Cupriavidus necator: one gene and its partner. The protein of the gene in region 2 interacts with the protein of the main gene of each other region in a pairwise test. Links are inferred from orthologs where the notes say so. Each region holds a gene or a part of one and is shown on either strand. Other genes may lie near its edges. The genes, in order: purT and I6H87_RS12180.

Region 1 (14,278 bases), 900 kb from region 2 along the record:
GGCTGATCTTCGTCGGGATTGGCGGCTTGAAGCTGCTGCCGGCCTGAGCCCCGGCCCTGGCCGTGCCGCGCTCAGGCGTGTTGTGCCCCAAGGCTGGCGCCCGGCCTGAGCACCTCGCGGGCGATGATCAGCTGCTGCACTTCGGTGGCGCCTTCGCAGATGCGCAAGGCGCGGATCTCACGATAGAGGCTTTCCAGCCTGGAAGCCCCAGCTGATGGGGCGCGTCAACGAAGAGCAGCGGGCCCGCCTAACGACATGATCCAGTTGCGCGACCGCTAAGAAAAGCTGTTCGTGCGGCAGATCACCCAGCCTGGAGCCAATCGTCTGCCTTGCACTTAAGCCGCCCCATTCTTAGGTGCAGGCCAGGGTGTCCTCAAGGAAATCGAGGCGATCCTGGCCCCAGAACACTTCTCCACGGTAGACGTATGCAGGCGAGCCGAAGACACCGGCTGAGATAGCGTTGTCGGTGTATTGTCTGTACTCCGCTTTGATTACTGGAGATGCGGCTTGGCAGAGAAGCGCCTCGCCATCCAAGTCCAGCGAGCGGGCGATGGTTTGCAGCGTCTCTGGTGAGGAGATGTCCTGGTCCTCCAACCATTCGGCATGAAGAATCGCTTGGGCCAAGGTGCCTTCGCAAAGTCCCGCGTGCTTCGCAGAAATGACCATGCACGAAGCGAGATCACCGTTTGGGCACATGTATCTAGGCTGCGGATTGACCGGAATCCCTAGCCGCTTGCACCAACGGGCGAGTTCGGTGATCCGGTAAGCCTGCCTTTCCTGAGAGCGCTGCCCAAGCAAAATGCCCCCCGTCTGCGAGTAAACGTACGGCAGGTCCACAGGCATATAGTTGATCGCGGCGCCTTGGCGTTTGGCAAGTTCCACAAGACGGCCGTGTCCGAGATAGGCCCAGTCCGAATTGATCCAAAAGTAATAGTCAATTGCCTTGGTCATTGCTCAGTTGCCTTCATGCGAGATACACAGAAGATCGACAAGCACCCCAGGGCAGTGAGGTAGCCGGCGAGATACAGCGGACTACCTTGGCCGAGCTTAAGCAGCCAGGTCGCCACCAGCGGGGCCAGTCCGCCACCGATAGCACCCGAGACTTGCACGGCAAGGGAAATACCACTGTAGCGAACTTCCGGGGGAAATTGCACAGAAAATAGGCTACCTTCGGGGCCGTACAGCATGGCGTAGATAAGGCCGATGGCGATCACCATGGCGAGATATACCGCGCCGACGCTTCCCGAGCCAAGAAGCTTAAAAAACGCGAACCCGAAGAGGCAAATTCCGACCGATCCGACCACAAAGATCTTCCTATGCCCGATCTTATCCCCGAGCAAGCCAGTGAGAGGCATTGTGAACAGTGCGACGGCAGCACCCGCGATCACGGCATTCAGCATCATCGTCTTGGGTAAGCCAAGTGTTACCGTACCGTAGGTCAGGGCAAAGGTAGCGACCGTGTAGAACCACGTGACTTCCGCCATCCGCGCGCCTGATACCTTGAGCAACGACAACCAGTGGTGTTTGACGACATGGACCACCGGCACCTCGACCTCATGGCCTCTTTGCTTGACCTTTTCAAAGTCAGGGGACTCGGCGACGCGGATGCGGATGAACCATCCGACAGCCAGAAGCAACACACTGGCCAGGAACGGAAGGCGCCAGCCCCAACTCAACATATCCGCCTCAGGCAGTCTCGCAACGCTTGCCATTGCCAACGATGAGAGGATAAGGCCAGGAGCGACGCCGGTTTGAGGAAGGCTACCGAAGAAGCCTTTCTTACCTTCGGGGGCATGTTCCACGGCCATGAGAACGGCGCCGCCCCATTCGCCACCGACGGCGAGCCCCTGGAGAAGGCGCATCAATACGAGGATCACGGCGGCCCAGTAACCAATTTGCTCATAGGTCGGAATGAGGCCGATGATGATGGTCGGGATACCCATCATCATCAACGTGATCAGCAGCATGGATTTTCGCCCAACCTTGTCACCAAAGTGGCCGAAGACAATGCCTCCAAGGGGCCGGGCGAAGAAGCCGACGGAGTAGGTCGCGAACGCGGCGAGGGTCCCACTGATCGGATCGAAGCTGGGAAAGAAGATCTTGTTGAAAATTAACGCGGCGGCAGTTCCGTAAATGAAGAAGTCGTACCACTCGATAGTCGTGCCGAGCATGCTGGCAATGCCTGCGACGGTGTGCTGCTTGGCCGTCCCGGCATTTGCGCTGGCGATGCCTGCTTGTGAATTGGCGGGATACATAGAATGCCTCTGTGACTTGCTTGATGGGGGCGATGTGCTCGAGCGTGGTCACTCAAATGCACGCTTCTTTGCTGGGGGGATATGTACTGCGCCGGTGGTGGTCGATGTTTGCCTTACGGGGTTATTCATTGCGTCTCCGGTGGTGACTAGCGGCATCTGTGCGTGCCAATCTCGGTATGACCCTGTCCCCCTTCCGAAGGACCAGCCGCTCGCTACCGAAAAAAATCGGGTTGGCTGGTAGTGCCAGTCGGGCCAAGATGGCCATGGGAACACTTGCCACCTTTGCTAACGGGGCAAAATCATGCTGGAGGTCGTCGGCTCGTCTTTTGGGACCGAAGGCTGAAGGTGGTGCGACTCAACGCTCCGTCTGACGGCACCAGTAATCAAAAGTACCGTTGACGATCGAAGGCTTGAGCAGGTAGTCGTGAGCTTCACGGGCGAGATCGTCGGGTAGCGAGGTAAGCGGCCCGAAGGTACGGGCGCGCACCTGCATGCGGGCAGCGCGCTCCATGTAGACAGAAAGATAGGTCGCTTCTTGCACGCTACAGCCGGTGCTCAACTGACCGTGGCTGGCCAGCAGGATCGAGCGGTTGCTGCCCAGAGCGCCGGATATGATCACGCCCTCCTGGTCAGCGATGGGAACGCCAGGCCATTCCGCAAGGAACGCGCAATCGTTGTGAAACGGCGTCATGTCCATTTGCGAGACGATTAGCGGTTGCTTGGCCGCGGCAAGTGCCGACACATACGGAGAATGCGTATGAATGATGCTATGGGTGTTGGGGCGATCGGCATAAACCCACAGATGGAACCGCGTTGCCGGATTAGCCATCCCAGTGCCGCTGAGGGTATTCAGGTCTTGGTCGACTTCTATAAAGTCGGCTTCGGTGGCTTCGTCAAAACCCAGACCGAAGCGCAGGGTCCAGTAGGCGCCTGGGCGCTCCGAGCGTGCACTGATCTGGCCAGCCAAGCCAGCTTCCTGCCCGGTCATGGCCAGGATGCGGCAAGCATAGGCCAGCGTTTGCTGCAGCGTGCGCTTGCGAGGCTTGAGATGGGCACGCATCTCCTGCGTTGCGCGTTCGTCGAAGTATTCCTTAGAGCGAAGTTCCATTTTGTTTCCAGTCGTATTGGTTGCCGGGCGTAGACTGGGCCCGACGACTCCAGAACGCCTCTGCTGCCCCCCGTGGGGAGCACACTTTGGCGCCATCCCGACTTGGCCGGTGGGATGTCGGTACGACTGGATTATGGGAAGTCAGAAGGGGCTGAGATAGCGCGGAGCGCTCATACTTCCTATGACTGGGCGTACTACCTCAGACTGTTTGAGCGATCTTCAGCATGTGTTTTATCAGCGCTGTTTGAGCTCTTTCTCGCTTGGTAATGGCGACAACGCGCCGACTGAGACGAGGGTTTATTATGCGCACTCGTGACAGCCCATAGTTCTCGAGCAGTTGCGTCGGTACTCGGTCTGGCAAAACGCACTGACCGCCGGTTGATGCGACGAGCCTGAGCATCGCATCGACCGTGTCCACTTCCGCCACGACATTTGTGTCCAATCTCTTCCTGTGCAGCATTCGTCTTAGCGCATAGTGCTCAGGAAAAGCGACAAGCGGTACTCTTTGCGCCTCTAGGTCGACCCCTTCGAGTGCGGCCAAGGGCGAATTTTGGCTGACGATCAACGTCATGACATCGTCGAATAGCGGCACGATTTCCACGGCATCCGAGGCTACCGCTACGTCGTAAACAAAGCCTATATCCGCTTTGCCCGTCTCCACCAGCTCTACAACTTCCGGTGAACTCCGCCCCATGAGCGAGACGTTGGCATTTGGGCGCTGGCTCATGAATCGGGAGACAACATCTGGCATGAAGTAGTAGCTGAGGGTATGAATAACAGCCACTCGGAGGTTGCCTTGGCTGACTCCCTGCTCCTCGCACAACAGGAGAATCGTATTGTCGATAACGTCATATGCGGTCTGGGCGGCAGCCTGCAGTTTGTGGCCTGCGTCAGTAAGGGCGACCCCGCGCCCGTGGCGTTCGCACAATTTTTGACCTACTGCTGCCTCGAGGTGGGCCAGCTGACGGCTTAAGCCGGATTGGGTTAGACCAAGCGTCATTGCAGCGCCTGAAATGGAGCGGGCCTGCGCTATCGCCAGGAATAGCCTTATCTGAGCATCTAAAGCCTTCATAATTTTGGGGGTGTCCCTCTTCGGCTAGTTATGACGTTCAACCGTTCCGCCATTTCGAACCGACGTGGCTTCAGCGCTTTCCCGGTCGGAGCCCGCCATCCACTAGACTTTGGGCGTCAATGGATCCCGCTGTGGAGATCTTGCTGGATCCATCGCTCAACAGGCATCCGGCATTAACGCAAGTTCCGCACCATATGTGTATTGGTACTATGCCCGGTTTGATAGTCGACGACGGCGATGTATCCCGGCATGTTCCATTCCTTGCCGTTCGATCCGATCAAGGACTTCGTGCCAGTCGGCATCTTCGGCATTGCGCCGATGGTAGTGGTCGGGCCCGGCTCGCCCATCGCCAGCTTCAAGGGCATGCGCGCGAACGCCTCTGCCTTGCGGCCGTGCAGCAGCGCATGCATGCCTACTGCGTCGAGCCGAGCAAGCTGACGGGGGGGCCGCGAGACACGCCGGGTGCCGGGCGATCGCGGTGCCGGTAGAGGCGGAACGAGCAGGGTGTCAGGCGCGTTTTGTACACTATCAGGTCGATTCACCCGGCTGCAGACGCCCCCCTATGAGTTTCGATGCCCTGCTGGAGTTGTTCCAGCAACGTATTCCAGCCCATCCGTGGGCCCAGATTGCCTCGTACCTGCTGGTGCTGGTGCTGATCGCCGTGGTCGCGCAGTGGCTGTTCGGCCACGTGATGTCGCGCATCGCCCATCGCTTGCTGACGGTCTGGGGCAAGGCGCCCTGGAGCAAGGCGCTGACGCGATATCGTGCCTATCGGCGCTTCGGCTATGCGGTCGGGTTCGGGGTGATCACCGTCGGCATCGGCGAAGTGCCGCACATGGGCCGCTATGCGCTGGCCATCGAGCGCCTGGCCCATGCCGGCCTGTGGATCTGCTTCTTCCTGATGCTTGGCGGCGTGCTGAGTGCCTGGCAGGACGTATACGCCAGCAGCCGCCAGGCGCAGACGCGCTCGATCAAGGGCTATATCCAGGTGGGGCGCCTCGGGCTGGGGCTGGTGTGCTCGGTGCTGGTGCTGTCGATCCTGATCAACCGCTCGCCGCTGTGGATGCTGTCTGGCCTGGGCGCGCTGTCGGCGGTGCTGCTGCTGGTGTTCAAGGACACGCTGCTGTCGCTGGTGGCCAGTACTCAGCTGACCTCCAACGACATGCTGCGCATCGGCGACTGGATCGAGATGCCCCAGTGCAATGCCGACGGCTACGTCAGGGACATCGCGCTGCATACCGTCAAGGTGCAGAACTGGGACAACACCGTGACCACGGTGCCGACCTACAAGCTGTTCTCCGAGAGCTACCGCAACTACCGGCAGATGTTCGAATCCGGCGCGCGGCGCATCAAGCGCACGTTGCGGCTGGATGCGGGCAGCGTGCGCTTCCTGGAGGACCGGGAAGTGCAGGCGCTGATGCGCTTCCGGCTGCTGCACGACTACCTGGAGGAGAAGCAGGCCGAGGTCGACGAGGCCAACCGCCTGCTGATTGCCGCCGGCAATGACCCGGTCAACCGGCGCCGGCTGACCAATGTCGGCACCTTCCGCGCCTATGGCATTGCCTACCTGAAGGCGCACCCGGAGATCCACCACGATCTGCTGCTGAACGTGCGCATGATGGAGCCCGATTCGCAGGGCATCCCGGTGGAGATCTATTGCTTTACCGCGCTGACCGCGTGGATGGACTATGAGCGCATCCAGGGCGATGTCTTCGACCACCTGCTGGCGATCCTGCCCGAGCTGGGCCTGCGCCTGTACCAGGCGCCTTCAGGCGCGGACCTGACCGGCGTGCGCATCTCGCCGGTGCTGGCCGCGGCGCAGGTGGCGGCGGCACAGGCCGCCGTCCATCATGCGCCTGCCCACGGCGCCGCCGCGAGCAGCCATCCGATCTGAGCTGCGCCTGACGCTCAGCCGACCGCGCGCGGACGCACGCGGCTGGCGGCTTCCTTGGCGCGGGTGCGGGCGGTGTCGACATCGTCGGCGTACGCCAGCGCCACGCCCATGCGGCGCTTGACGAAGCTCTCGGGCTTGCCGAACAGGCGCACCTCGGTCTGCGGCACGCTCAGTGCCTGGTCGACGCCATCGAAGACCACCCCCTGGGCATCCACGCCGCCGTAGATCACGGCGCTGGCGCCGGGGCTGCGCAGCGTGGTGTCGACCGGCAGGCCCAGGATGGCGCGGGCATGCAGCTCGAACTCGTTCTGCCATTGCGTGGCCATGGTGACCATGCCGGTGTCGTGCGGGCGCGGGCTGACTTCGCTGAACCAGACCTGCTCGCCCTTTACGAACAGCTCCACGCCGAACAGGCCCATGCCGCCCAGGTCTGCCGTGACCGCCTGCGCGATGCGCTGGGCGGTTTCCAGCGCGGCGGGGTGCATCGGCTGCGGCTGCCAGCTTTCGACGTAGTCGCCGCTGACCTGGACGTGGCCGATCGGAGCGCAGAACTGCGTTTCCACCTGGCCGCTGGCGCCCATGGCGCGCACGGTCAGCAGCGTGATCTCGTAGTCGAAATCGATAAAGCCTTCCACGATCACGCGGCCGTGGCTGACGCGGCCGCCGGCCATGGCGTAGTCCCAGGCCGCCTTGACGCCCTCGGGGCCGTCGATCTTGCTCTGGCCCTTGCCGGAGCTGCTCATCACCGGCTTGACCACGCACGGGTAGCCGATGCCGCCGTCGATGGCAGCCTGCAGTTCATCCAGCGAATCGCAGAACTTGTACGGGCTGGTGGGCAGGCCGAGCGATTCGGCGGCCAGGCGGCGGATGCCTTCGCGGTCCATGGTCAGGCGCGCGGCGCGGGCGGTGGGGATCACACGCACGGTGCCGGCGGCTTCCAGGGTTTCCAGCATGGGCGTGGCGATGGCCTCGATCTCGGGCACGACCAGGTGCGGCTTTTCCGCCTCGATCAGCGCCTTGAGCTGGTCCGGGTCGCTCATGGCGATGGTGCGCGCGTGGTGGGCTACCTGCTGGCCGGGGGCATTGTCATAGCGGTCGACGGCGATGGTTTCCACGCCCAGGCGCTGCAATGCAATCAGCACTTCCTTGCCCAGCTCGCCGGAGCCGAGCAGCATCACTTTGGTGGCAGAGGGGGAGAGAGGCGTTCCGAGTGTGGTCATGGCAGCGGATGGGGCGGGAAGGAAAGCCGAGATTGTACGTGTTAGGGGACTGTCTTTGGCGCCGGCGAGCGCGCATATTGGTATGGGCCAGGGAAGGGCGCCTGGCGCGCGTGCCACCCAATTCAGCGACGAACCATAAAAAAACCCGCGCGGGGGCGGGCTTGAAAAGGCCTGAGGATCCAAGACCGGACCGCTCAGTGTTCATGCTAGGTGCTAAGCGCGCGCTCCGCATCCCCCGTTCGGGGCGGCCCGGCACAGTGTTTCAGGACGTGGCCATCAGCGGCGGGCGCCGCCGCGTGGCCACGGCAAATGCAATTTGCGCCAGACCCGCGGCCAGCCCCAGCGTCACGCCGACCTGCCACGCCACGGTGTAGGAACCCAGCGCGTCGTAGACCAGCCCACCGCCGAAGGCGCCGAAAAAGCTGCCGATCTGGTGGCTGAAGAACGCCACGCCGCCCAGCATGGCCTGCCAGCGCAGGCCGAAGGTCTCGGCGATCCAGCCCGATACCAGCGGCGCCACGCCCAGCCACAGGAAGCCCATTACCGCGGCGAACACCAGCGTGCTCTGCGGCGTGGGCGCGGACGTGAAGTACCAGGTCAGCGCCAGCGAGCGAATCGTATAGATGCCGCCCAGCAGCATCAGCTTGTTGAAGCGGCCGCCGGCCCAGCCGAAGAAGATGCTGCCCAGCACGTTGAAGCCGCCGATCACGCCCAGCGCCTGCGCGCTCAGCATCGGGTCCATGCCGCACACGTCCAGATACGACGGCAGGTGCGTGGTCAGGAAGACCAGCTGCATGCCGCAGACGAAATACGCCAGCGCCATCACCACGAACGGCGCGTGCCGCAGCGCGGTGCCCAGCGCTTCACGCGCGCTGTCCTGGCCGCGCCCTGCGGGCGACACCAGCGGCAGCCGGTCCACGCGCCCGGCAAACCACGCCGCGGGCAGCATCACCAGCGCCAGCAGCACGAACGCTGCCAGCCCGGCGCGCCAGCCGTAGGCCTGCGTCACCATCTGCCCGATCGGCGCCGCCAGCAGCGCGCCCAGCGAGCCCGCGCCAGACACCAGCCCCAGCACCGTGCTGCGCAGCGCCGCCGACACCGGCCGCGCCGCCACCGCCATCGCCAGGGCGCTGCCGGTGCAGGCCATCGACGCGCCGATGGCCACGCCCGCGCCCAGCGTGACGCCGACCATGCTGTGCGCGGTCGCCAGCAGCACCAGTCCGGTCACATAGAGCAGCGAGCCGGCCAGCATCAGCGGCCGGAAGCCGATCCGCGTGGCCCAGGCCCCGGCCAGCGGCTGCAGCAGGCCCCACGCCAGGTTCTGTACCGCGATGGCGATGGTGAAATCCGATACCGAGATGCCGATGTCCCGCGTCAGCGGCGGCATGAAGATGCCAAGGCTCTGGCGCAGGCCCATGGCCAGGCTGAGCATCACGGAGGCGCCGATCAGGATCGGCAAGGCCGGGCGCAGGGCTTCGTAGCGGGAAGGCGCGGTGGGGGTAGGCACGGTGTGGTCTCGTCGCTTGTCGTTATCGTTGTGAGCCCCGGGGCGCTTTCCATGTCTTTACATTTAAGCGTGCGCTGAATATACCGCAGGGTAGGGCGAGCGTATGCGCCAGGCTCAACCGTGTCAATTTGGCTTTGGGCGGGTCCGCCTTCCGCTTTGCCAAAGGCGGCCCCACACCTCGCTAGTCCAGACTGACCTTGGATGCCCGGATGGTCTCGCCCCAGCGCTTGATGTCGCCGCTGACCAGCGCGGCGAACTTCGGCTGCGGTTCGCCGCCAGGGATACCGCCCATGTCGCGGAACCTGGCCACCACCTCGGGGTCGCGCATGGCCTTGCCCAGCGCTTCCTGCAGCGTGGCGGCAATGGCCGGCGGGGTCCTGGCCGGCGCAAAGAAGCCCAGCCAGCCCATCACCACGAAATCCTTCACGCCGGCCTGCGCCATCGTCGGCACGTCCGGCAGTGCCGGCAGGCGTTCGGCGCTGGTCACCGCAAGCGCGCGCAGCTTGCCGGCGCGGATCTGCGGCAGCGCCTGCGTCAGGTTGTCGAACATGAAGGTGGTTTCGCCCGCCAGCACCGAGGTGGTGGCGGGTGTCGACCCCTTGTATGGCACGTGAATTACTTCGGTGCCAGTGCGCAGCCGGAACAGTTCCGCCGTCAGGTGCGTGGTCTGCCCGATGCCGGCCGAGGCGTAGGAATACTTCCCCGGGGACTGCTTGAGCTGCGCCACCAGCTCGGACACGCTGCGCACCGGCGCCTGCGCGCCGACCACCAGCACGTTGGCGAACGAGATCAGGTCCGTCAGCGGCATGAAGTCCTGTGGCTGGTAGGACAACTGCTTGTAGGCGCTGTAGTTGATTGCGTGCGAGCCGGTATTGCCGACCAGCAGCGTGTAGCCGTCCGGCGCCGCGCGCATGAAGGCCTGCGTGCCGATGATGCCGCCGCTGCCGGGCTTGTTGTCGACCACCACCGGCTGGCCCAGGATGGCCGACAGCTTCTGCGCCACCAGGCGCGTCGGGATGTCGGTGGTGCCGCCCGGCGCGCCGGGCACGATGATGGTGATGGGGCGCTCAGGCCAGGACGCGGCGCTGGCGGGCAGCGGCAGCGTGGCGGCGGCGGTCGCCAGCAGCAGGGCCGCGGACGTGTTGAACAGCGATTCTGGCAGCTTGTGTTTCATGGGTCTCCTCCATGTTCTGGTCTGTGTGCTGCTTGGCATGTGCGAACGGCCGGCTTGCGGCCGGCCGTTCTCTAGCCCAGGGCGGATGACATCGATGCCCTCGGTCTGGCGTGGGCCATCACTTGCCCGTCCACACCGGCCTGCGCTTCTCGGCGAATGCGGCGGCACCCTCGCGGGCATCGGCCGAGGTGAACACCGGCGCCAGCAGCGGGCGCTGGCGCTCGAACATCTCCTCGGCGCTCCAGTCGGCGGACTCGGCCACGATCTGCTTGCTGACCGCAACCGCCAGCGGGCCGTTGGCGCCGATCTCTTCGGCCAGCGCCAGCGCGCCTGCCAGCGCCTGGCCTGGTTCGGTCAGGCGGTTGATCAGGCCATAGGCGTGGGCCTGTTCGGCGCCCAGCATATTGCCGGTCAGCGCGTATTCCATGGCGATGTGGTACGGCACGCGGCGCGGCAGGCGCATCAGGCCGCCGGCGCCGGCCACCAGCCCGCGCTTGACTTCAGGCAGGCCGAACCTGGCCGCGTTCGACGACACGATCAGGTCGCACGCCAGCGCCAGCTCGAAGCCGCCGGCCAGCGCATAGCCTTCGACGGCGGCGATCAGCACCTTGCGCGGCGGCTTCTCGGTCAGCCCGCCAAAGCCGCGGCCAGGCAGGCTGGGACGCTTGCCTTCCAGGAAGCCCTTCAGGTCCATGCCCGAGCAGAAGGTGCCGCCCGCGCCGGTCAGGATGGCCACGCTCAGGTCGTCGCGGCTTTCCAGCTGGTCGATGGCGGCGGCCAGCGCGGTCGCGGTCTCGAAGTCCATGGCGTTTTTCGCCTGGGGCCGGTTCATGGTGATCAGCAGCGTATTGCCGCGGGTTTCCAGTTGCAGCGTGTCGCTCATGCGGGATTCCTTGTCAGAAGTCGGTATCGGTGCAGCGCGCGGCTCAGCGCGGTGCCATGCGGATGGCGCCGTCCAGGCGGATGGTTTCGCCGTTGAGCATGGGGTTCTCCAGGATGTGCAGCGCGGTGGACGCGTATTCATCCGGTGCGCCCAGGCGGGGCGGGTGCGGCACCATGGCGCCGAGCGAGGCGCGCACGTTCTCCGGCAGCTTGGCCAGCAGCGGGGTGTCGAACAGTCCCGGGGCGATGGTGCAGACGCGGATCGCGCGCTGTGCCAGGTCGCGCGCGGCCACCAGGGTCATGCCGACGATGCCGGCCTTGGCCGAGGCATAGGGAATCTGGCCGATCTGGCCTTCGTAGGCGGCCACCGACGCGGTCAGCACGCACGCGCCGCGCTCGCCGTCGATCAGTTCGTTCTTGGCCATGCGCGCGGCCCCCAGGCGCAGCGCGTTGAAGGTGCCGATCAGGTTGATGCGCACGATCGACTCGTACTTTTCCAGCGAACCCGGCGAGCCGTCCTTCTCGACCACGCGCACCGGGCCGCCCAGGCCGGCGCAATGGATCAGCGCGCGCAGCGGGGCAATGGCTTCGGCGGCGTCGTAGACGGCGTTCATCTGGTCGGTGTCGGTCACGTCGGCCTTGAGGAAGCGGACCTTGCCGCTGAACTCGTCGACCGCGGCATTGCCGCGCTCTTCCGACAGGTCGGCGATCACGACGTCGACGCCGCGTTCCACCAGGCGCCGCACGCAGGCCAGGCCCAGGCCGGAAGCGCCGCCGGTCACGACGGCGGACATATTGGTCAGTTTCATGCTGTGTCTCCTTGACTGGATGTCTGGTTCAGGCGCCGCTTACAGGCGCTCGATGATGGTGGCGTTGGCCATGCCGCCGGCCTCGCACATCGACTGCAGGCCATAGCGCTGGCCGCTGTCTTCCAGTGCATGCAGCATGGTGGTCATCAGCCGCACGCCGGAGGCGCCCAGCGGATGGCCCAGCGCAATGGCGCCGCCGCGCGGGTTCAGGCGTGCCGGGTCGGCGCCGAGCGCGCGCTGCCAGGCCAGCGGCACGCAGGCAAAGGCTTCGTTGATCTCGTAGTGGTCGATCTGGTCCAGCTTCAGGCCGCTCTTCTTGATCGCGCGCTGGCTGGCGGGGATCGGGGCGGTCAGCATCATGACCGGATCGTCGCCGCACACGTCGAACGCCACGAAGCGAGCGCGCGGCTTCAGGCCCAGGCGCTGCGCCATGGATTCGCTCATCAGCAGCATGGCGGAGGCGCCGTCACTGATCTGCGAGGCATTGCCCGCGGTCACGTTCCAGCCGATCTGCGGGAAGCGGGCGCTGAGTTCGTCATTGCGGAACGAGGCCTGCAGCGTGCCCAGCTTCTCCACCGAGGTGCCCGGGCGGATGGTTTCATCCTGCTCGACCAGCCCGTTGGGCGTGCTGATGCCCAGGATCTCGCGGCGGAAGGCACCGCTTTCGCGCGCGGTGGCGGCCAGCTCGTGCGAGCGGGCCGAATAGCTGTCCATGTCGTGGCGCGACAGTTCGTACTTGGCGGCCACCAGCTCGGCCGCAACACCCTGTGACACCAAACCCGGCGCATAGCGCGCTTCCATCGACGGGCCGTACGGGTTCTGGCCAATGCGGGCCGAGCCCATCGGCACACGGCTCATCGACTCGATGCCGCAGGCGATGACGATGTCATAGGCGCCGGCCATGATGCCCTGCGCGGCGAAATGCACCGCCTGCTGGCTGGAGCCGCACTTGCGGTCGATGGTGGTGGCCGGCACGTGGTCAGGAAAGCCTGCCGCCAGCCACGCCACCCGGCCCGGGCCGGCGGACTGCTCGCCCGCCTGGGTCACACAGCCGGTGATGACGTCGTCGACCAAACCCGGGTCCAGCTTGTTGCGCTCGACCAGGCCCTTGATGACCTGGGCCAGCAACTCGGTGGCATGGAGTTCGGTAAAGGCCGAGCCTGGCTTGGAGCGGCCCATCGGGCTGCGGATGGCGTCGACGATGACGGCTTGTTGCATGCGGTGTCTCCTGAAAAGGCTGAACGTTGCGAGTCGTGGCTGGGATATTGAGACGTCTGTACCGAAATGTGATCGTCCAATACGATGAATTGGGATTCTGGCTTCGGAAAAGCGTCGTGTAAACCCAAATAACCCGGTTTGACTTTGGAAAAAACGAAGGGCAACATCCGGGTTTTGAGACGCACGTATCAAAAAACCTTGAATCAAGGCAATAACATGACGAATGCACCACACGCCTCCCTGACCCCGCCGCCCGCCGATGCCGACGGCGAGGCGCGCCTTGTCAGCGCGCTGGCGCGGGGCATTTCGATCCTCAACTGCTTTTCCCCGACGGTGCAGGAGCTCAGCAGCCGCGAACTGATGGAGCGCACCGGCCTGGCCAAGCCGACCCTGTTCCGGCTGCTCGACACCCTGTGCGAACTGGGCCTGCTGCACTATTCGGAGCGCTTGTCGCGCTACGTGCCCGGGGTCGGGCTGATCAACCTGGCCGCACCCGCGCTGGCACGCATGACGATCCGCCAGCTGGCGCGGCCGGCCATGCAGGAGCTGGCGGACCACATCGCCGGGCAGGTGGAGCTGATCGTCGGCAGCGGCAATGCGCTGACCTACGTCGAAATCGCCCAGGGCGTGGGCAGTCATGTGTTCCGGCCCGAGGTCGGCACGCGCGTGTCGGTCTCGCGCACGGGTTCCGGACGCGGCTACCTGATGCTGTTGACCGAGGCCGAGCGCGAGGCGTACCTCGCCCAGCTCCGCGCTGCCGATCCGCAGCGCGCCGACTGGCTGCAGGAGCGCCTGGCCGATGCCGCCCGCGACCTGCAAGACCACGGCTTCTGCCGCGGCCACCGCGACCTGCACCGCGAGGTGGAGTCGGTTGCCGTGCCGATGCGCACCCGCCGCGACGGCGAGGCGTGGATCTTTGCCGCCTCGGTGCCGGTATTCAGCCAGCAGAGCAAGCAGATGGAGGAAGACATCGGCCCGCGCCTGGTGAGCCTGGTGCGCAATGTAGAGGGAGCGCTGGGCGTGGCAGGCTGAGCGGCACAGCAGTCCGCCTGACGCTCAGCTGGTCAGTTGCCTGTGAACACTGGCGTGCGCTTGTCCAGGAACGCCTGCACTGCCTCACGGTGGTCGGCGGTCTGGTG
Region 2 (14,418 bases):
GCTCTCGCGTGCCGAAGTCGAGGCCTTTGTCTTTTCGGATGTGCGAGTCCTGGCGGGAGTCGTCACGGCGGGCGCTTGCGCGCTACGCACGGACTTTGATGGCGCAGACCGGGCTGGTGTCTTGACTGACGCGGTCGATGTCTTCGCCGCCGTTGTTTTCACAGACGCCTTGCCGCTCCCTGATTGGGGAGCTTTAGAGGTAACCCTTTCGGTTGCTTTGGCCTTTGCCATTGGCACGCTCACTTTCACCAGAACTGGAGAGAAAGATTTCGCAATCCAAACCGGCTATTGTAGCACGCCACGCATAGCCGGCTCCCTATCAGGTGAGGTTTTCACCTGAAAAATCAAGGCTTAAGCTCGGCGGGGCCGGGCCCAGTCCCTTATCCAACGCTTACTGCCACCTCCTGGTTGATGACCAGGGCGCACACAGGCACCTCAGCCAAGTTGGCGCCGCCGGTGGATTTCGCCCACCAGCCAGCGCATGCGCTGCTTGGCCGCTTCATCGGCCGTGCCGGCCACTACCTCCGCCTGCAGGCCGTCGAGCTCGCGCCGCAGCGGCTCGGCCAGCAGCTTGGTAATGGCCGCATCGAAATCCTGTATTGCGGGTGCCTCTTCGATCTCTTCTCGCAGCACCGCGGCACGCGCCACGGCATACACCTCGGCATAGGGCGACTGGGCCAGGTGTTCGCTGAAGGCCGCAAAATTGACCTCGCCCTGCACGCTGTCGCACGCCTCCACCAGGTGCGCCAGCACTTCACTGTCGCTGCTCTCGCCGCCCAGCAGCAGCGCGCGCGCATCCTCGTCCAGCCTCGCCGACAGTGCCGGATAGCACATCAGCAGCTGGATCACCCGCTGCTCCAGCCCGGTCGGGGCCTGGCGGCGCGTGCGCGGGCGCGGCTGGGCGAAGCGGCCGACGCGGGCCGGGTCGCTGCGCAGGCCGCAGATGGCTTCGATCTCCGCGGGTGTCGTTCCCGTGGCATCGGCAAGTTCGCGCACAATCTGTAGCCTCAGGCCGCCGGCGGGCATGGCCTGCAGCAGCGGCTTGGCCTCGTACTGGGCCCGGGCGCGGCCCTCGGGCTGGCGCAGGTCCAGGTCTTCGGTGACCGACTGCAGCAGGAAGCGCGACAGCGGCATGGCGTTGCGCACCTGGGTGGCAAAGGCCTCGGTGCCCTCTTCGCGCACATAGCTGTCCGGATCATGCTCGGCCGGCAGGAACAGGAAGCGGATGGTCTTGTTGTCCGCCACATGCGGCAGGCAGGCTTCCAGCGCGCGCCGGGCCGCGCGGCGCCCGGCAGAGTCGCCGTCGAACGAGAACACCACGGCGTCGGTCTGGCGCAGCAGCTTCTGCACGTGCACAGGGGTGCACGCCGTGCCCAGGGTGGCAACGGCATTGGCAAAACCGAGCTGGGCCAGCGCCACGACGTCCATATACCCTTCGACCACCAGCACGTAGCCGGTTTCCCGGATTGCGTGACGGGCCTCGAACAGCCCGTACAGCTCCGTGCCCTTGCTGAACAGCGGAGTCTCGGGCGAGTTCAGGTACTTGGGCTCGCCCTGCCCCATCACGCGCCCGCCGAAGCCGATCACGGCCCCCTTGGTGTTGCGGATAGGGAACATGATGCGGTCGCGGAAGCGGTCGTAGCGGCGCGGCTTGCCGTCCGCATCGCGCTTGTCGCTTTCGATCAGCAGGCCGCACTCGACCAGCGGCGCCGACACGTTGTCATCACGATAGCTGCCGAATACGGCCTCCAGGCCCTGCCAGTCATCCGGCGCGTAGCCCAGGCCAAAGTTCGCGGCGATCTCGCCGGTCAGGCCACGGCCCTTCAGGTACTGGATCGCCTGCGGCGCGCTTCGCAGCTGGCGGCGGTAGAAATCGGTGGCGCGGGTCATGGCGTCGGACAGCGCCACCGAACGGGCCTGCTGCTCCGCGCGCTGCCCGGGCGGCAGACGGTCGCGCTCTTCCGGCACGCTCATGCCGACCGACTGGGCCAGCTCGCGCACCGCTTCCGGGTAGGACTGGCCGGAAAACTCCATCAGGAAGCCGATGGCCGAGCCGTGGGCGCCACATCCGAAGCAGTGGTAGAACTGCTTGGTCGGCGACACCGTGAATGACGGCGATTTCTCGTTATGGAAGGGGCACAGCCCCATGAAATTGGCGCCGCCCTTCTTCAGCTGCACATACTTGCCCACCACATCGACAATGTCGACACGGTTGAGCAGGTCCTGAATAAAGGATTGCGGAATCACCCGACTGACCGTCCTGAGGCATGGCCGTCCCGCGGCGGGCGGCTTCTTTTAGGAATGCGTGACCGGTGCGGCGCCCGGCTGCTATCGGAATATTGTAGTGCAGCGTGATAGGGCCGCCCGGACTACGTGACATCTCCGTGCAACTGCACCGAACCACGCGGATCCGGTGCTTATCTTGCCAGCAACCGATTAAATCAGTATTTACTTTGCTGCAAGTGCCGCCTTGACCAGGGCCGATACGGCGGTCATGTCGGCACGGCCGGCCAGCTTGCCCTTGAGCACGCCCATGACCTTGCCCATGTCCTGCGGACCGGCGGCACCAGTGGCGGCAACGGCCTGCTGGACCTCGGCGGCGACTTCCTCGTCCGACAGCGCGGCGGGCATGTAGGCCTGCAGCACTTCGACTTCCGCCGACTCCTTGTCTGCCAGGTCATTGCGGCCCGCCTGCCGGAACTGCGAGATCGAATCCTTGCGCTGCTTGATCAGCTTCTCGACCACGGCCAGCACGGCGGTATCGTCCAGTTCCACGCGCTCATCGACCTCGCGCTGCTTGATGGCGGCCAGCAGCAGGCGGATGGTGCCGAGGCGCTCCGTTTCGCGCGCGCGCATGGCGGTCTTCATGTCTTCGCTGATACGGGCTTTGAGGGACATCGTGATCTTCCAGAAAGTGGGTGGACACTCACAGGTGGCGGCGATGACCGCCCGCTGCAAGGCCCAGAATGCAAAAACCCGCCGAAGCGTAGGCCACAGCGGGTCGGATACAAGCGGGAGCGCCGGGGTCAGTACAGTTTTTTCGGCAGCATCTGGCTGCGGATGCGCTTGTAATGGCGCTTTTCGGCGGCTGCCTTCCTGCGCTTGCGCGCGGCGGTGGGCTTTTCGTAAAACTCGCGTGCCCGCAATTCCGGGAGCAGCCCGTTCTTCTCGATGGTGCGCTTGAAACGGCGCATGGCAACTTCAAAAGGCTCGTTTTCCTTGAGACGGATCGTGGTCATTTGGCCAGAAAATGAGAATTTTCGGGATAAGCGGCTCTACGAAGTTCTGGATTGTAGCACCAACAATCGAGCGCGGAAGTGGCGTGCAACGGACACTTGCCGAGTGCCGCCCACCGCCCTTCCAGCTCTCGCCAGTCTACCCTTGGGCTACCGATTGCCCTGCCGAAGCGGTGCGCGATGCCTCAGCCGCGGCCTGCCCCGCCGCCACCGCGGACGCCCACGCCCACTGGAAGTTGTAGCCGCCCAGCCAGCCGGTCACGTCCACCACCTCGCCGATGAAATACAGGCCCGGCACCTCGCGCGCCATCATGGTGGTTGACGACAGCGCCCGCGTGTCGACCCCGCCAAGCGTGACCTCGGCCTTGCGGTAGCCCTCGGTGCCCGACGGCACGATGCGCCAGCCGTTGAGCGTGGCGCCAAGCTTGCGCAGGGCCTTGTCGGTCACATCATGCAGCGGCATGGCGGCATCCACGCCCGAGGCCGCGCACCAGGCATCGGCCAGCCGCGCCGGCAACCGTTGCGCCAGCAGGTTGCCCAGGTGCTTGCGGCTGCCGGTCTTCTGCTCGAGCAGCCAGGCGGCGGCATCCTCGCCATCAAACAGGTCGATGGCGATCGGTGTGCCGGGACGCCAGTAGCTGGAAATCTGCAGCACGGCGGGTCCGGACAGGCCGCGATGGGTCCACAGCAGGTCTTCGCGGAAGGCTCCGGCCGCCTTGCCGTTGCCGGTGGCGATATCCACTTCCAGCGACACGCCGGCCAGCGGCGCGAACGGCACCCAGTCCTTGCCATCGAAGGTCAGCGGCACCAGCGCCGGCCGGGTTTCGACGATGCCCAGCCCGAACTGCCGGGCGATGCGATAGCCAAAGTCGGTGGCACCGATCTTGGGGATCGACAGGCCGCCGGTGGCCACCACCAGCGCCCCGGCCCGCACCATGCCGGTAGCGGTGAGCAGCAGGAAGTCGTCGCCCTCGCGCCGGACCTCGGCCACGCTGCAGCCGGTGTGCCAGCGCACATGGCCGGTGTCGCATTCGGCGCGCAGCATGGCGATCACGTCTTCGGCGCTGTCGTTGCAGAACAGCTGGCCACGATGTTTCTCGTGCCAGTCGATGCCGTAGCGGCGCATCAGGCCAAGGAAATCCTGCGGCGTGTAGCGCGCCAGCGCCGAGCGGCAGAAGTGCGGATTGGACGACAGGTAGTTGGAGGGCCCGGCCTGCAGGTTGGTGAAATTGCAGCGCCCGCCGCCCGAGATGCGGATCTTCTCGGCAAGCTTGGTGGCATGGTCGATCAGCACCACGCGCGCGCCGTTCTGGCCGGCCACGGCGGCACACATCATGCCGGCCGCGCCCGCACCCAGCACGGCCACGTCATACCGGCCCGTCCGGGCCGATGTTGCCCCGCTCATTGCACGCCTCGCGCATCCATGTGTATTGCCACCGCCAGAGAAAGGGCAGATTGTAGCGAAAAGCACGCCGCGCGCTGCTGTGCTACCCTGCGCGCTTCCTGCAACCTGTTGTTTCGACAGCCGTTTCCCTGACCGGAGGCGGCCCTATGCGCTCCCCATGCTTGTCCTCGGCATCGAATCCTCCTGCGACGAAACCGGCCTCGCCCTCTATGACACCGGCGCCGGCCTGCTCGCGCACGCGCTGCACTCGCAGATCGCCATGCACCGCGACTACGGCGGCGTGGTGCCGGAACTGGCGTCGCGCGACCATATCCGCCGCGTGCTGCCGCTGCTGGAGCAGGTGCTGGCCGATGCCGGCCGTACCCGCCAGGACATCGACGCCATCGCCTTCACCCAGGGCCCCGGGCTGGCCGGCGCACTGCTGGTGGGCGCCTCGGTGGCCAATGCACTGGGCTTTGCGCTGAACGTGCCGATGGTGGGCGTGCACCACCTGGAAGGCCACCTGCTGTCGCCGCTGCTGACGCGCGAGCCGCCGCCCTTCCCGTTCGTGGCGCTGCTGGTGTCGGGCGGGCATACGCAGTTGATGGAAGTGCGCGGCATCGGCGACTACACGCTGCTGGGCGAAACCCTGGACGACGCCGCCGGCGAAGCCTTCGACAAGACCGCCAAGCTGCTGGGCCTGGGCTATCCGGGCGGCCCCGAAGTGTCGCGGCTGGCCGAATTCGGTATCCCCGGCGCCTTTGCGCTGCCGCGGCCGATGCTGCATTCGGGCAACCTGGATTTCTCCTTCGCCGGACTGAAGACCGCGGTACTGACGCAAACACGCAAGCTCGCCAACACCTGCGAGCAGGATCGCGCCAACCTGGCGCGCGCCTTTGTCGATGCCATTGTCGACGTGCTGGCCGCCAAGTCGATGGCAGCGCTCAAGCAGACCGGCCACAAGCGGCTGGTGGTGGCGGGAGGCGTGGGTGCCAACCGCCAGTTGCGCGAGCGGCTGGACCAGATGGGCAAGCAGCGCAAGATCGACGTGTATTACCCGGATTTGGCGTTCTGCACCGACAACGGCGCGATGATCGCGTTTGCCGGCGCCATGCGCCTGCAGGCCGCGCCCGAACTGGCGCGGCACGAGTATGGCTACGGCGTGACGCCGCGCTGGGACCTGGCGGATATCCGCCTGCCTTCGGCGGCCTGAACCGGACCAAAAAATAGCCACCGCATGCGGTGGCTATTTCTATTGCAGCGACAACGCGGTCAGTCGACCCGCTTGTCCCGCTCGATCACCGCATACGCGCTGTGGTTGTGGATCGACTCAAAGTTCTCCGCCTCCAGCACATAGGCCACGATGCGATCATCCGCATTCAGGCGCATGGCGATATCGCGCACCAGGTCCTCGACGAACTTGGGGTTCTCATAGGCGCGCTCGGTGACGAACTTCTCGTCGGGGCGCTTGAGCAGGCCCCACAGCTCGCACGAGGCCTCTTCCTCGGCCATGCGCACCAGCGCTTCCACCGGCAGCTCGCCGGCCAGTTCCACGTTCATGGTGATATGCGAACGCTGGTTGTGCGCGCCGTACTGCGAGATCTTCTTCGAGCACGGGCACAGGCTGGTCACCGGCACCAGCGCCTTCAGGAACACGCGCGCGGCGCCGTCGCGCACTTCGCCGGTCAGCGTGACCTCGTAGTCCAGCAGCGACTCCACGCCCGACACAGGCGCGGTCTTGCTGATGAAGTACGGGAAGGTGACCTCGATGCGGCCGGCCTCGGCTTCCAGCTTTTCCAGCATCTTGTCCAGCATCAGCCGGAAGCTGGACAGCTCCAGCGGTGCGCGCTCTTCTTCCAGCAGCGCGACGAAGCGCGACATATGCGTGCCCTTCTGGTCCGCCGGCAGGTGCACGTCGAGATTGAAGGTGCCCACGCTCGGCATGATGCCGGCCGGGGTCTTCAGGGTCACGGGGTAACGCACGCCTTTGACACCGACACGCTGGATGGGGATCTGGCGGGTGTCGGGGCTCGACTGGACGTCGGGCATGACGAAGGCGGGATTGATGTCATTCATCTACGGTTTCCTCCAGGGTCGCGCCCAAGGGGGACGGCACGAGCCCTTACGGTCGCGGCAATTTCGCAGTCCATCCATGCCGCGCAACGAGTGTGAAACCACGGGATCCGGCAAGTGGCACGCCGGCCCGCAGCTGCGAACACAAAAAAGGGGAGTTTAAGGGAATTCGGACGCACTCGTGGTGCGAGGGCCGAATCCCCTTCGGGACAGCAGGTGATCAGGCCACGCGCGAGGCGACCGTGACCTTGGGCTGGTCCAGCCCGAAGCGCTCGCGCACCGAGCGCTCGATGCCGGCCGCATCCAGGCCGCATTGCTGCAGCAGATAGGCCGGGTCGCCGTGGTCGACGAAGCGGTCGGGCAGGCCCAGCGTCAGCACCGGCTTGTCGATGCCGGCCTCGGCCAGTGCCTCCAGCACGGCGCTGCCGGCGCCGCCCATCACGCTGCCCTCTTCCACGGTCACCAGGTAGTCGTTCTCCGCGGCCAGGCGCTTGACCAGCTCCACGTCGAGCGGCTTGACGAAACGCATGTCGGCGACCGCGGCATCCAGCGCCTCGGCGGCACCCAGGGCCGGGTGCACCATCGAGCCGAACGCCAGGAAGCCCACGCGATGCCCCGCGCGCGCACCTCCCTCGCGGCGCATCACGCCCTTGCCGACCGGCACAGTGGTGAGCTCGGCGGCAATGGCCGCGCCCGGGCCGGAGCCGCGCGGATAGCGCACGGCGCTCGGGCACGCCTGGTGGAACGCCGTGGTCAGCAGCTGACGGCACTCGTTCTCGTCGGACGGCGTCATCACCATCATGTTGGGGATGCAGCGCAGGTAGGCGATATCGTAGGCACCCGCGTGCGTGGCGCCGTCGGCGCCGACCAGGCCGGCACGGTCCAGCGCGAACACCACCGGCAGGTTCTGCAGCGCCACGTCGTGGATCAGCTGGTCGTAGCCGCGCTGCAGGAAGGTCGAGTAGATCGCCACCACCGGCTTGAGACCCTCGCAGGCCAGGCCGCCGGCAAAGGTCACGGCGTGCTGCTCGGCGATGCCCACGTCGTAGTAGCGGTCCGGGAAGCGCCGCTCGAACTCGACCATGCCCGAGCCCTCGCGCATCGCCGGCGTAATGCCGACCAGGCGCTTGTCGGCTGCGGCCATGTCGCACAGCCAGTCGCCGAACACCTGCGTGTAGGTCTTGCGCGCTGGCTTGGCCGCCGGGCGGATGCCCTCGGCCGGGTTGAATTTGCCCGGGCCGTGGTAGAGGATCGGGTCGGCCTCGGCCAGCTTGTAGCCCTGGCCCTTCTTGGTCACCACGTGCAGGAACTGCGGGCCGGCGCCCTCGAGCGCGCGCTCGCGGATATTCTGCAGCGTCGGCACCAGCGAGTTCAGGTCGTGGCCGTCGATCGGGCCGATGTAGTTGAAGCCGAATTCCTCGAACAGCGTGGCCGGCACCATCATGCCCTTGGCATGTTCCTCGAAGCGCTTGGCGAACTCCAGCACCGGCGGCGCCACCGACAGGACCTTCTCGATGCCCTTCTTGGTGGCCGCGTAGAACTGGCCGCTCAAGAGCCGCGCCAGGTGGCGGTTGAGCGCGCCCACCGGCGGCGAGATCGACATGTCGTTGTCGTTGAGCACCACCACCAGCGGCAGGTCCTTGTAGACGCCGGCGTTGTTCAGGGCCTCGAAGGCCATGCCCGCGGTCATGGCGCCGTCGCCGATCACCGCCACCGAGACGCGCTTCTCGCCCAGCGTGCGCGCACCGAGCGCCATGCCCAGCGCGGCCGAGATCGAGGTCGACGAATGCGCCGTGCCGAAGGTGTCGTATTCGCTCTCGCTGCGGCGCGGGAAGCCAGAGATGCCGCCCCACTGGCGCAGCGTGCCCATGCGCTCGCGGCGTCCGGTCAGGATCTTGTGCGGGTAGCTCTGGTGGCCCACGTCCCACACCAGCCGGTCGTCCGGGGTGTTGAAGACGTAGTGCAGCGCGATGGTCAGCTCGACCGTGCCCAAGTTGGACGACAGGTGGCCGCCGGTCTGCGAGACCGACTCCAGCACATAGGCGCGCAGTTCGTCCGCCAGGGTCCGGAGCTCACGCCGGTCGAGCTTGCGCAGGTCTGCGGGGGCGTCAATCTTGTTGAGGAGTGCGTAGGTCATGATGTCCGTTCGGCCGGCTCTCTGTTTAGTGTGTGCGCAGCACGATCAGGTCCGCCAGGTCCCGCAGGCGGTCCGCGCGCTCGCCAAAGCCGGCCAGCGCCTCGTGTGCGTCGGCGCGCAGCGTCCCGGCCAGTGCGCGTGCCGGGTCAAGCCCCATCAGCGACACATAGGTCGGCTTGTCATGGGCGGCGTCCTTGCCGGCGGTCTTGCCCAGCGTGGCGGTATCGGCAGTGACGTCCAGAATATCGTCAACCACCTGGAACGCCAATCCCACTGCCGCCGCATAGCGATCCAGCGCGGCCAGGCCCTCGGCGTCGATTTCACCACATAGCGCACCCATGCGCACACTGGCGCGCAACAGCGCGCCGGTCTTCATGCGATGCATGGCCTCGAGCGCCTCGCGCGTCATGGCGCGGCCCACGTTCTGCAGGTCGATCGCCTGGCCGCCGGCCATTCCGGTCGAGCCCGACGCCAGCGCCAGCTCGGCCACCAGCTGCAGCCGCGCCGCGGGCGCGATCGCCCCGGCACCGGCCAGCACGATAAAGGCCTGGGTCTGCAGCGCGTCGCCAACCAGCAATGCGGTGGCCTCGTCATAGGCCTTGTGCACGGTGGGCCGGCCGCGGCGCAGGTCGTCGTCGTCCATGCAGGGCATGTCGTCGTGCACCAGCGAATAGGCGTGGATCATCTCCACCGCACAGGCCGCCGCGTCGCAGGCGGCCGGAGCCGCCCCGCTGACCTCGCCGGCGGCATGCACCAGCAGCGGCCGCACGCGCTTGCCGCCGCTCAGTGCAGCATAGCGCATGGCTTCGTGCAGCGTATGCGGCACGGTCTCGGCAGCGGGCAGCGCCGCCTGCAGGGCGGCCTCGGTACGGGCGCCCTGGGCCTGCATCCATTGGGCAAAGTCACTCATGCCTCGTCCGCCCCCAGTGCACCGTTGGCGCCATTGCCCTCGCCGGCCAGCGGCTTGAGCACGTCACCTTCCAGCACGCGGACCTGCTGCTCGACCCGCTCCAGCTTCTGCTGGCAGTAGCGCACCAGCTCGGCGCCGCGGCGGTAGGCCGCCAGCGATGCCTCCAGCGGCAGTTCGCCGCTTTCCATGCTGGCCACCAGCGTTTCCAGCTCGGCCATCGCCGCTTCGTAGGAAGCGGGCGGCGCCGATGCGCTGGTGTCGGCGGTGTTGTCGGTCTGGACCGGAGCGGTCGTCGTTTTTGGCATATCAGGACCTGGAATCAAGGACCCCGGGGGAAACCCGGATGGGGAAGCCCGGATTTTACGCCAAAGCGGGAGCTTGCCCCATCCTTGCGCACGGTCGGCGTGGACCTATCGGGGTGCACAAACCACAGAAGTGACTTGTGCGCTCGGGTCGTCTTTCCGAATGCGCCCGGTACGGCACCCCGATGACGACCCGGGTCGACTTTTTCGCTAAAAAGGCAAAAAAATCAGTCCCTTAACTTTTTGGGTCGGGTACAATCTCCCCCTCGCCGCCAGGGGGCTACCGGACCTTGCCGACCTGGCGGAAGTCTTTCCCAAATCGATTCAATTTTCGATGGTTGGGTTGTTCACTGCTTTCACCTGTTCATCTGGGAGTGGGGATAATGTCCAATCTCAGCACCGCGCTCAACCTGGCGCCGGCTGATTCGCAACTGCCCGTCGGCGTCTATTTCGACGAAGCGCTGCATCAACAAGAACTCGAACTGCTGTTCAGGAATGGCCCGGGCTATATCGGCCACGAGCTGATGGTTCCGGAAGTCGGCGACTACCACACGCTCAGGGCAGAGGACGAAGGCCGCATGCTGGTACGCAACGCCGCCGGCATCGAACTGATGTCCAACGTCTGCCGCCACCGCCAGGCCATCATGCTCAACGGCCGCGGCAATGCGCAGAACATCGTCTGCCCCCTGCACCGCTGGACCTACGACCTGAAGGGCGAGCTGCTCGGCGCGCCGCATTTCGACAAGCAACCCTGCCTGCACCTGAAGCGCTCGCCGCTGCAGAACTGGAACGGGCTGCTGTTCGACGGCAAGCGCGACGTGCGCGCCGACCTGGCCAGGCTGGGCGTGGCCCAGGACCTGAACTTCGACGGCTACATGCTGGACCACGTCGAGGTGCACGAGTGCGACTACAACTGGAAGACCTTTATCGAGGTCTACCTGGAGGACTACCACGTGGTGCCGTTCCACCCGGGGCTGGGCAGCTTCGTCTCGTGCGACGACCTCAAGTGGGAGTTCGGCGAGTGGCACAGCGTGCAGACCGTGGGCCTGCATGCCGGCCTGAAGCGCCCCGGCAGCCCGACCTACCAGAAATGGCACGACGCGGTGCTGCGCTTCAACGACGGCGTGCTGCCCAAGCACGGCGCGATCTGGCTGACCTACTACCCCAACATCATGGTGGAGTGGTACCCCAACGTGCTGGTGATCTCGACGCTGCACCCGGTCGGCCCGCGCAAGACGCGCAATGTGGTGGAGTTCTACTACCCCGAGGAAATCGCGCTGTTCGAGCGCGAGTTCGTCGAGGCCGAGCGCGCCGCCTACATGGAAACCTGCATCGAGGACGACGAGATCGCCGAACGCATGGATGCCGGCCGGCTGGCGCTGCTCAAGCGCGGCACCAGCGAAGTCGGGCCGTACCAGTCGCCGATGGAAGACGGCATGCAGCATTTCCATGAGTGGTATCGCCGCGCCATGGCTTACGCCGGCTAGTCCGGCGGACTAGTGCGATAACCGCACAACGCACGCAAGAACGGACCGCCCCTGGCGGTCCGTTTTCCTTTGGGACGCGAAGTGCGCTGCTAGAATCATTGTCCGGTGCCGGCAGCCACACCGCTTGCGCGACGCGAGGCCGGACACGAAGCCCGCCCGCGCGCCGGACGCCTCTCCTTCCCGCTTCGTTTCGCTTCACCGCGCCCCTCGCCATGCAATCGCTCTGGATGCTGTTCGCCGCCTTCGCCTTCTCGTTGATGGGGGTTGGCGTCAAGCTGGCATCCGATCTCTACACCACCGGCGAGATCGTCTTCTACCGCGGCCTGATCAGCGTGGTCATCATGTGGGTGCTGCTGTCCTCGCGCGGGATCCCGGTGCGCACGCCCTACATGCTGTCGCACATCAAGCGCAGCGTGTTCGGCGTGACCGCGCTGATGCTGTGGTTCACCTCGATCTCGCTGCTGCCGCTGGCCACCGCGATGACGCTGAACTACATGTCGCCGGTGTGGATCGCGCTGATCCTGGGCGCCGGCGCGGCGCTGGCCGGCACCGGCGGCAATGCCGACCGGCGCCTGGTGCTGGCGATCCTGCTGTCCTTTGCCGGCGTGATCTGCCTGCTGCAGCCTTCGGTCGGCAAGGACCAGCTGACCGGCGGCCTGGTCGGACTGATCTCGGGCATGTTCACGGCGCTGGCCTATGTCGAGGTGCGCCAGCTCGGCCAGCTGGGCGAGCCCGAGGGCCGCATCGTGTTCTATTTCTCGCTGGTCGGCATGATCGCCGGGCTGGTGTGGATGCTGCTGGGCGGCGTCAGCGCGCATACCTGGTACGGCGCCGGCCTGCTGCTGGCCATCGGCATCCTGGCCACGCTGGGCCAGACCGCGATGACGCGCGCCTACAAGCGCGGCAACACGCTGCTGACCGCCAACCTGCAATACGCCGGCATCGTCTTTTCCAGCGTGTGGGGCATGCTGATCTGGTCCGACCGGCTGAACTGGCTGTCGTGGCTGGGCATGGGGCTGATCATCGCCAGCGGCATCGCCACCACGCTGATGCGCGCGCGCCAGGGCACCGATGCCAAGCCCACGCCGGCCACGCCGGTCAAGTCGCCGGAGGCGGAAGTCCATCCCGAGGTGTAGCATCCCCTGGTGAACTAGACCCCTTTCCATCGATCGCAACAGGATTCCCATGCAGAAACCGCTGATTTCCGTCACCGCGCTGCAATCGCTGCTGGCCACCCCCGGCGGCTGCGTCGTGATCGACTGCAGCTTCGACCTGGCCGACCCGGCCGCCGGCCGCGAGGCCTACCGCACCGGCCACCTGCCCGGCGCCTTCTACCTGCACCTGGACAACGAGCTGTCCGGCCCCAAGACCGGCAGCAACGGCCGCCACCCCCTGCCCGACGCCGACGACCTGGTGGCGCGCCTGCAGGCGCTGGGCGTGGACGACGACACCCCGGTAGTGGCCTACGATGCGCAGGGCGGCATGTTCGCCGCGCGGCTGTGGTGGCTGTTGCGCTGGCTCGGCCACGATGCCGTGGCCGTGCTCGACGGCGGCAAGGACGCCTGGGTCAAGGCCGGCCTGCCGCTCGAACACGATGCCACGGAAGAGCCGGAATTGCCCGGCAAGTTCCAACGCCGCAAGTCGCTGGCGCCGACCGTCGACGCCGCCGCGCTGGTGGACAACCTCGAGCGCGCCTCGCTGCTGGTGGTGGATGCGCGCGCGCCCGACCGCTTCCGCGGCGAGAACGAGACGCTGGACCCGGTTGGCGGCCATATCCCCGGCGCGGTCAACCGCTTCTTCAAGGACAACCTGGGCGCGGACGGCCGCTTCAAGCCGGCCGAGACCCTGCGCGCGGAATTCGGCGCAGTGCTGGGTGCGCGCGCCCCGGCGCAGGCAGTGATGCAGTGCGGCTCCGGTGTCACGGCCTGCCACAACCTGCTGGCGCTGGAAGCGGCCGGCCTGGGCGGCGCGGCGCTGTACCCGGGATCATGGAGCGAATGGTGCGCCGATCCGGCGCGCCCGGTCGCTACCGGGGCCGCCTGAAGTCAGCGTGACGAGGCAATGGGCGCGGCGGGCGCAATATGGCCGTGCCCGCCGTGGCTGTGGCTCTCGTGCACGCCGTTGGTGATGAAGACGATCGCCGAGATGCCCGCGGCCACCAGCACCACCTGGATCGCCGACTCGCGCCAGCGCGGCTTGCGCTGCATCTGGGGCATCAGGTCGCTGACCGCGATATAGAGGAAGCTGCTGGCGGCAATCACCAGCACGTACGGAATCCAGCCGCTCAGCTGGTCGAGCAGGAAATACCCGACCACGCCGCCGGCGATGGCCGCCAGGCTCGACAGCAGGTTGAAGGCAAAGGCACGGGCCTTGGAGAAGCCGGCATTGAGCAGCACGATGAAGTCGCCGACTTCCTGCGGGATCTCGTGCGCCGCGATCGCCAGCGCGGTGACCACGCCGATATGCGGATCGGCCAGGAAGGCCGCCGCGATCACGATGCCGTCGGCAAAATTGTGGAAGGTGTCGCCGACCAGGATGGTCAGGCCGCTGCGCCCCGCTTCCTCGCGGTCATGGCCGTGGTGGTGGTGGTGCCCGTCGCCCTCGTGGTGGTGCGAGTGACGCAGCAGCGAGATCTTTTCCAGCAGGAAGAAGCCGAGCAGCCCCGCCAGCAGCGTGCCGAACAGCGCGCGCGGGTCGGCGCCGGACTCGAACGCCTCGGGCAGCGAATGCAGCAGCGCGGTGGCCAGCAGCACGCCCACTGAAAAGCTCACCATGCGCTCGACCACGCGGGACGCCACCGTCAGCGACAGCAGCGCCGCCCCGAAGATGCTGCCCACCCCCGAGATCGTGGCGGCGAGCAGGATATACAAAAGCGTCGAATGGATGATG

What was found.
Region 1: the proteins of I6H87_RS12180 (region 2) and purT interact in binary tests that used the Escherichia coli proteins (3 or more experiments, as listed by UniProt). The link is inferred for Cupriavidus necator from one-to-one orthologs.

What each region holds. Positions count from the first base shown.
Region 1 is NZ_CP066018.1:3,502,523-3,516,800, forward strand. The notes cover bases 5,447-8,278. They hold purT (formate-dependent phosphoribosylglycinamide formyltransferase), read right to left. Parts: upstream 7,550-8,278; coding sequence 6,344-7,549; downstream 5,447-6,343. Other genes in these bases: I6H87_RS16445 (mechanosensitive ion channel family protein), read left to right, coding at 5,447-6,329; I6H87_RS16455 (MFS transporter), read right to left, coding at 7,812-8,278. Also shown: I6H87_RS16410 (DMT family transporter), read left to right, coding at 1-47; I6H87_RS16420 (2-hydroxychromene-2-carboxylate isomerase), read right to left, coding at 352-951; I6H87_RS16425 (MFS transporter), read right to left, coding at 948-2,255; I6H87_RS16430 (aldolase), read right to left, coding at 2,611-3,363; I6H87_RS16435 (LysR family transcriptional regulator), read right to left, coding at 3,563-4,435; I6H87_RS16440 (hypothetical protein), read right to left, coding at 4,609-4,845; more of I6H87_RS16445, read left to right, coding at 4,998-5,446; more of I6H87_RS16455, read right to left, coding at 8,279-9,056; I6H87_RS16460 (Bug family tripartite tricarboxylate transporter substrate binding protein), read right to left, coding at 9,238-10,230; I6H87_RS16465 (crotonase/enoyl-CoA hydratase family protein), read right to left, coding at 10,349-11,113; I6H87_RS16470 (SDR family NAD(P)-dependent oxidoreductase), read right to left, coding at 11,157-11,921; I6H87_RS16475 (thiolase family protein), read right to left, coding at 11,961-13,139; I6H87_RS16480 (IclR family transcriptional regulator), read left to right, coding at 13,356-14,171; I6H87_RS16485 (crotonase/enoyl-CoA hydratase family protein), read right to left, coding at 14,204-14,278. UniProt on the Escherichia coli protein: Involved in the de novo purine biosynthesis. Catalyzes the transfer of formate to 5-phospho-ribosyl-glycinamide (GAR), producing 5-phospho-ribosyl-N-formylglycinamide (FGAR). Formate is provided by PurU via hydrolysis of 10-formyl-tetrahydrofolate.
Region 2 is NZ_CP066018.1:2,607,033-2,621,450, reverse strand. What follows is about bases 7,799-10,770. They hold I6H87_RS12180 (polyprenyl synthetase family protein), read right to left. Parts: upstream 9,741-10,770; coding sequence 8,856-9,740; downstream 7,799-8,855. Other genes in these bases: I6H87_RS12170 (aromatic ring-hydroxylating oxygenase subunit alpha), read left to right, coding at 10,426-10,770; I6H87_RS12175 (exodeoxyribonuclease VII small subunit), read right to left, coding at 9,737-10,045; dxs (1-deoxy-D-xylulose-5-phosphate synthase), read right to left, coding at 7,799-8,830. Outside these bases: I6H87_RS34300 (hypothetical protein), read left to right, coding at 1-340; dnaG (DNA primase), read right to left, coding at 436-2,247; I6H87_RS12210 (GatB/YqeY domain-containing protein), read right to left, coding at 2,449-2,898; rpsU (30S ribosomal protein S21), read right to left, coding at 3,027-3,239; I6H87_RS12200 (BaiN/RdsA family NAD(P)/FAD-dependent oxidoreductase), read right to left, coding at 3,376-4,641; tRNA (adenosine(37)-N6)-threonylcarbamoyltransferase complex transferase subunit TsaD, read left to right, coding at 4,799-5,833; GTP cyclohydrolase FolE2, read right to left, coding at 5,893-6,696; more of dxs, read right to left, coding at 6,914-7,798; more of I6H87_RS12170, read left to right, coding at 10,771-11,529; I6H87_RS12165 (DMT family transporter), read left to right, coding at 11,742-12,665; I6H87_RS12160 (sulfurtransferase), read left to right, coding at 12,715-13,572; I6H87_RS12155 (ZIP family metal transporter), read right to left, coding at 13,575-14,418.